Regions from separate parts of the Microcella alkaliphila genome, predicted to be linked through region 2. Evidence: predicted binding sites of a transcription regulator. Region 2 holds the regulator's gene; the other holds the start of a gene.
The links. Region 2 encodes LexA, which represses DNA repair genes until DNA is damaged. Its sites were predicted from a motif close to TCGAACANNTGTTCGA; they were not measured.
Positions count from the first base shown of each region.

Region 1 (3,403 bases), 620 kb from region 2:
TCCTTGACGCGATCACGCTTCTTGCCTGCGTAACCGACAGCGCAACGGTAAGTGCGCACCTCAAAGGTTCTGATCGCAGAAGAATCACGCATCTGTTGCGGTCGCTCGCGGAGCAGCCGCTCATCGAAGCGCAGGCGCCGACCGACACTGCCGAACTCGCCCGCCGCGCCGCCGATGACCTACGGCGTGACCTGCACGCCTGAACCGGACGCGGCGTTGCGGTGGTACAGGGGCAGCCCCGTCGTCATCGCGACAGAATTGCGGCGGCGCGGGGCACGCACCGCGTTGCTCACGCAGCTCGGAGACGACGACGCTGGCGAGCGCATCGCCACGACGCTGCGCGCGACCGGCATGAGCGTGCGCACACCCCCGCGGTCGGGCCGCACCGCGAGGCGCTCCGTCTACATGGACGCCGACGGCCTCACCACCGACCGGCTCGACGACGACTGAGTGTGGACGCTCGACGGCACCCACATCGGCGGCCCATACGCGCACGCAGACATCGTGCACTATGGGTCGCTCGGCAGCGCCCGACAGCCCGGCGCCGCCGGGGTCGCCGCCTACGTCGACCTCATGCGCTGGCGGTCCCTCATCAGCTACGCCCCGCGCATCCTTTTCGCGCACGACGCCGACCGGGTGGCCGTACGGAACCGCGTCGACACGCACGCCGCCGCCGCCGACATCGTGACCGTGACCGTCGATGACCTCGCCCACATCAGCACCGAATACTCTCCCCACGGCTACCCGCCCGACGGAGACGCGCGGCACGCCATGGTGCGGCACTGGGCCGACCGGTGGTTGCAGGCCGGAGTCGGACTCGTCGCCGTCATCGACCACGCGCGCGGCGGCGAGGTGCGAGTGTGGACCGGGTTCGGTGCGAGGGCGGACGTGGAGTCGGCGGTGGAGCCGCATTCGGATGCGCGGTCGGCCTCGATTCCCGTCGATTCGGTTCTCGACGACCCCACCATCAGCGTCGTTGACCGCGCTGACGTGATCATCGCGCGCCTCCTCGTCGCCCTCCACGCCGCCGGCATCGGCGGACGCGCCACACGCGACACCCTCAACCACCTGGATGCTCGCACCCTGACGCTCGCCTGACGCACGTTCGCGAGACGCCCGGCCGCCACTCCCCCACACCCGCGAAGTCCGGGCCCGCCGTCCACAGACGCACCACTTCCACGCCGAATGTCGGTAGTCGAACGTATATTCGAATGACACACCAGCGCGCGACGAACGGAGGCACCGTGGGCGAACTCGCCACCCGCATGGCTGCCGCCGTCGCGTCACTCGAACGCGTTCCACGCGAGGTCGAACGCGTGCGCGCCCTCGACGATGAGGCGCTCCTCGCACTCACCCGCGTCGCCGCCGACGAAGTACGGCTCGCGCAGTTGCACGTGTCACTGCTCGCCGGCGAGATCGCGCGACGCTCGGCACCCGAACTCGGCAGCGACGGGCTCGCACAGCGCGAAGGCCACCGCACCCCCGAAGAGGCGGTGCGCGTCGCCACCGGAACAACCGCAGCCGACGCCCGCACCGCCGTCCGGGTCGGGGCCGCCGCGGCGGCCGAAACGCCCACCGCGCTGGGCACCGCCGTGCTCGACGGTCGGGTCAGCGTCGCCGTCGCCGACGCAATCACCACCGGGCTCGGCCGCCCCACCCACCAGTTGGATGCTCGTGCCCTCGACGCCGCCGCCCACTCACTTCTCGAGCGCGCGGCCGCCCTCGACGCCGACCGAGCCCTGAGGGAGGCGCGTGCGCTGCGCGACGAACTCGACCTCGCCGGAGTGGCCGAGCGTGAAGAAGAACGGCGCGACCAGCGGTCGTTCCGTATCGGCAAGAAAGCCAACGGAATGGGCTGGGCGCACTGGGTACTCGACCCCGAAACCCTCGCCATCGTCAGCGACCTCTACGACCGCGTCACCTCTCCCAAGCGACGCGTGCCGTCGTTCGACTCGAGCGACGCAATACCGGGGCGGGGCAGCGCTGATGGCCGTGTTGGCGCCGATGGCAAGGGGAATGCCGACGATCTCGCTAGTCATGAAGAAGACGCCGGCGGCTCCGATACCGACGAGCGCACGCTCGAGCAGTACGCGAGCGACATGTTCACCGAGCTGTTGCGCCAGGGGTCGAACTCCGACACCAGCGGGCTGCTCGGCGACGGGCCGGCCGCCGTGCGGGTGATCGTCGCCGCGTCGACACTCGAACAGCGACGTGGGCGCGGCTGGCTCGAGGGGCAAACCGACCCAATTTCAGTCGACACAGTCGAACGCCTCGCGTGCGCGGGCGGCACGATCCAGATCACCGTTGACAGCGACCCCAACAACGCCGGTCAACCCCTCAACCTCGGCCGCGAACGGCGCCTCTTCAGCCGCGCCCAACGCGTCGCACTCACCGCGCGCGACGGCGGATGCCGCTGGCCCGGGTGCGAACGACCACCCAGCTGGTGCGAAGCGCACCACATCAACCACTGGCTGAGAGACGGCGGGCGAACCGACGTCGCCGACGGAATCCTCCTCTGCCGACACCACCACATGCTCGCCCACAACCACGGGTGGGAAATCGAACGCGCCGGCCCCAGCTACGTGCTGAAACCACCGGGCACAGAACAACAGCCCCACCACTGGCGCGACATGCCCAGCCGCAGTGCGGCGCTCCGCGACGCGCTCAGCGCGTGACAGAAGGGGCGCGTGACGGACGGTGCGCCTGAAGGACGGTGCGCGTGACGGACGTGGCGCGGAACGGACAGTGCGCGTGAGGGAGGTGACGGGTGACAGCTGCTGTGGACAGACGTATCTGTCGTCCCCCACGTACTGGGGGATATACGAGAAGCCACGCGCGCCCGTACTCTCAAGCAACGATCCAGGAGCAGGGATGCTCCGAATATGAGGCAGCACATGCAGTAAGCGCAGGCACACATCACGCGCAAACAGCACGCGCTACCGCAGCACGGATCGCTCACTGGGGGGTGATATGAACGGGTCGGCCACGCGCCCACTGCGCGCACTCGTTATCGGAGAATCACTAATCGACGTCCTCATCGACGGCGACCACCGCACCGAAAAGCCCGGCGGCAGCCCCATGAACGTCGCCATCGGCCTCGCCCGCCAGGGCGCCGACGTCGCCTTCGTCACCGACCTCGGCCGCGACCACCTTGCCGACCAGATCGAACTGCGCCTCGTCACCGAAGGGGTCGACGTCTACTCGCCCCTCCGCCACGGACGCCGCACCAGCGTGGCCCTCGCCACCATCGACGCCGACGGCAACGCCAGCTACGAGTTCGACCTCACCTTCACCCTGGAACACACGGACACACCCGAGAACGGGCTCGCCGACTTCGTCCACTTCGGATCCATCTCGACCGTCATCCAGCCCGGCGCCACCCACGTCGACCAGCTCGTCGACA
Region 1 covers NZ_AP017315.1:1,743,082-1,746,484, forward strand. The annotation lists gene CPY97_RS13300 (hypothetical protein) at 1-203, shown strand, start outside; gene CPY97_RS08610 (hypothetical protein) at 187-450, shown strand; gene CPY97_RS08615 (hypothetical protein) at 451-1,098, shown strand; gene CPY97_RS08620 (HNH endonuclease signature motif containing protein) at 1,212-2,675, shown strand; gene CPY97_RS08625 (PfkB family carbohydrate kinase) at 2,971-3,403, shown strand, end outside.
Region 1: a site for LexA is predicted at 1,196-1,211, ahead of CPY97_RS08620 (HNH endonuclease signature motif containing protein). Genes of this name have one in related genera too.

Region 2 (3,403 bases):
GCAGGGCGTCGATCAGGGCGGGATCGGCGGCGAGGTAGCCCAGGCGCGCTCCCGCGAATGCGAACGCCTTACTCATCGTGCGGGACACGGCCAGGCGGGGGCGGCCCGGCAGCAGGGACAGCGCCGAACGGTGTCCATCGGGCATGAATTCGGCGTACGCCTCATCAACAAGCAGGATGCCGGTCGTCGCGGCGTAGGCGGCCTCAACGGTCTCAAGCCCGAGGGGGGTGCCCGTCGGGTTATTGGGGGCACACAGCACGACAATGTCGGGCTGTGCTCGCTCGATCGCAGACCGCACCGTCTCGGGGCTGATTCGGAAGTCAGCGTCGCGCTCGGCCGTGATCCACTCCGTTCCAGTGCCGGCCGCGATGATCGAGTGCATCGAGTACGTGGGCGGGAAACCAAGAATTCGGCGACCCGGGCCCCCGAACGCTTGCAGCATGTGCTGGATGACCTCGTTCGAGCCATTGGCCGCCCATACCTGGTCGGGCGTGACCGGATCGGCCGGCTCCGCAGCACTCAGGTAGGAGGCGAGGTGCTCGCGAAGCTCCGTGAACTCACGGTCGGGGTAGCGGTTGACGCCGCGAACGGCGCGCTCGACGGCCGCCGTCACGTGGGCGACGACCGCCTCGGGCACGGGATGCGTATTCTCGTTGACGTTGAGTTGAATGCGGACGGGCCGCTGGGGGGCACCGTATGGTGTCGCCCCGCGCAGGTCGTCGCGGATAGGCAGGTCCTCGAGCCGAGTCACGTGCCCATCGTAGGGCGGCTTAGTCGAGGTAACGCTCGGGGAGCAGCAGCGTCTGACCCGGCATGACCGCCGCCGAGTCGAGCCCATTCAGGGTGATGATGTCGGCAACCAGGTCGGCGGGGTTGGCGCCGGGTGCCACGGACCCGGCAAGCTGCCACAGAGTCTGACCGGCCTCGACGGTCACGACGGGCAGCACTACGTCGCCGGAGGTTGCGGTCGCCTCGCCGCCGGAGAGGGCGAGCGCCACGACGAGAGCGACGATCGGCGCGGTGACCAGCGTCGTAATGACGGCGCGACCGCGCCGCGTCAGACGCAACCGCGTGGCGACGGGAGCGGACGAGGCGTCAGCGCTGCGAACGATGGTGGGGAACGCACCTGCGTCGATCGTGGTCATCGTGGGCTCCTCGTGTCAGGGATCGGGCCTCCGGCGGCGGGGGCCCGCCGGAGGTGCATCGCCCCTCGGCCGGGAGGGGCGATGCGAACCCGTGTTCCGAACATACATTCGATCGAACGCGAGTTCAAGTGTTTCTGCCGAAATTGTGACCGGAACCACCGACACGCTCGAACAGATGTTTGATTGCGACGGAGTTGCTGGATAGAGTTTCGACACCACGGACAGTCGACCATCGACCACCGACATCGCCCACGCGGCGGCCCACGACGAGCGAGGGAACCCCATGGCTGAAAGCACCGCGAGCAGCAGCGGCACCCGTCGCCGCACCACGCTGAGCGACAAGCAGCAGGCAATCCTGCGAGCGATCCAGGCGTCAATCGCCCAGCGCGGCTACCCGCCGAGCATGCGTGAGATCGGCGAGGCCGTCGGCCTGTCGTCGCTCTCGAGCGTCGCGCACCAGCTGGGGCAGCTCGAACTGAGCGGCTACCTGCGGCGCGACCCCAATCGGCCGCGAGCGATGGAGGTTCTCATCGACCTCGAGCCGTCCGCGTCCGAGCATCCCGATCCCGATGCTCCCCAGGTTGCCGATGCGGCCATGGTGCCTCTCGTCGGTCGCATCGCGGCGGGCATCCCGATCACGGCCGATCAGATGGTCGAAGAGGTCGTGCCACTCCCCCGCACGCTCGTGGGCAACGGCGAACTGTTCATGCTGACCGTCGTCGGAGACTCGATGATCGACGCCGCCATCTGCGATGGCGACCTCGTCGTCGTACGACGCCAGCAAACGGCAGAGAACGGCGAGATCGTCGCGGCGATGCTCGACGGCGAGGCCACGGTCAAGGTGTTCCGTCAGCGAGACGGTCACACGTGGCTGTTGCCCCGCAACACGGCGTACGAACCGATCCTCGGCGACCACGCCGAGGTGCTCGGCAAGGTCGTCGCGGTGTTGCGCTCGGTCTAAGAACCGTTCGGCGCCGAAGAAGCGGTCGCGTCCGCGACCACAAACTCGGCAAGGTGCGCCTCGTGCTGAGGCGACACGAAGGCGTGCACGCGGGTGCCGCCCTCCTCGTACTCGGTCGACAGGATGCGGCCGCGCTCGTGCAGCAGTGCAACGAGCTCGCCCCGGTCGTAGGGCACCACGACGACGACCTCGACGTCGGGGTCGGGCAACACCTCGCCGATGCGGGCGCGCAACTCGTCGATGCCCTCACCCGTCTTGGCGGAAACAAAGACCGCCGTGGGTTCGAGACCGCGCAGCAGCAGTCGCGCATCCTCGTCGATGAGGTCGCTCTTGTTGAACGCCACGATCTCGGGAATGTCGCGAGCGTCAACGCTGCCGATCACGTCGCGGACGGTCGCCAACTGCGCCGCCGGGTCGGGATGCGCGCCGTCGACCACGTGGACGATCACGTCAGCCTCGCCCACCTCTTCCAGGGTCGAGCGGAACGCCTCGACCAGCTGGTGCGGAAGGTTGCGCACGAAGCCCACCGTGTCGACGAGGGTGAACGGGCGGCCGTCCGGCGTGGACGATTTGCGCACCGTCGCGTCGAGGGTCGCGAAGAGGGCGTTCTCGACGAGGACGCCTGCCCGCGTAATGCGGTTCAACAGACTCGACTTGCCCGCGTTCGTGTAGCCGGCGATCGCGACGCTCGGCACCGAGTACCGGTCTCGATTCGCGCGCTTGGCCGCCCGGGCCGGAGCAAAGCCCTTGATCTGGCGCCGCAGCTTCGCCATGCGCGTGTTGATGCGCCGACGGTCGAGTTCGATCTTCGTCTCACCGGGACCACGCGAGCCCATACCGGCGCCCCCGGCGCCCACCTGGCCACCGGCCTGGCGTGACATCGAGTCACCCCACCCGCGCAAGCGCGGAAGCAGGTACTCGAGCTGCGCGAGTTCCACCTGCGCCTTACCCTCTCGGCTCTTCGCGTGCTGGCTGAAGATGTCGAGAATGACGGCGGTGCGGTCGATGACCTTTACCTTCACCACGTCTTCTAGGGCGCGGCGCTGGCTGGGCGCGAGCTCGGTGTCGGCGACGACCGTGTCGGCCCCCAGCTCGGCCACAATCATCGCCAGCTCGGCCGCCTTGCCCTTGCCGAGATACGTGCTCGGGTCGGGGTGCGGGCGACGCTGAAGCAGGCCGTCGAGCACGACGGCGCCGGCGGTCTCGGCGAGCGCAGCCAGCTCCCGCAGCGAGTTTTCGGCGTCCTCGAGCGAACCGTGGGAGTACACGCCGATCAACACGACGTTCTCCAGACGCA
Region 2 covers NZ_AP017315.1:1,118,090-1,121,492, reverse strand. The annotation lists gene CPY97_RS05495 (histidinol-phosphate transaminase) at 1-751, opposite strand, end outside; gene CPY97_RS05490 (LysM peptidoglycan-binding domain-containing protein) at 771-1,145, opposite strand; gene lexA (transcriptional repressor LexA) at 1,429-2,106, shown strand; gene hflX (GTPase HflX) at 2,103-3,403, opposite strand, start outside.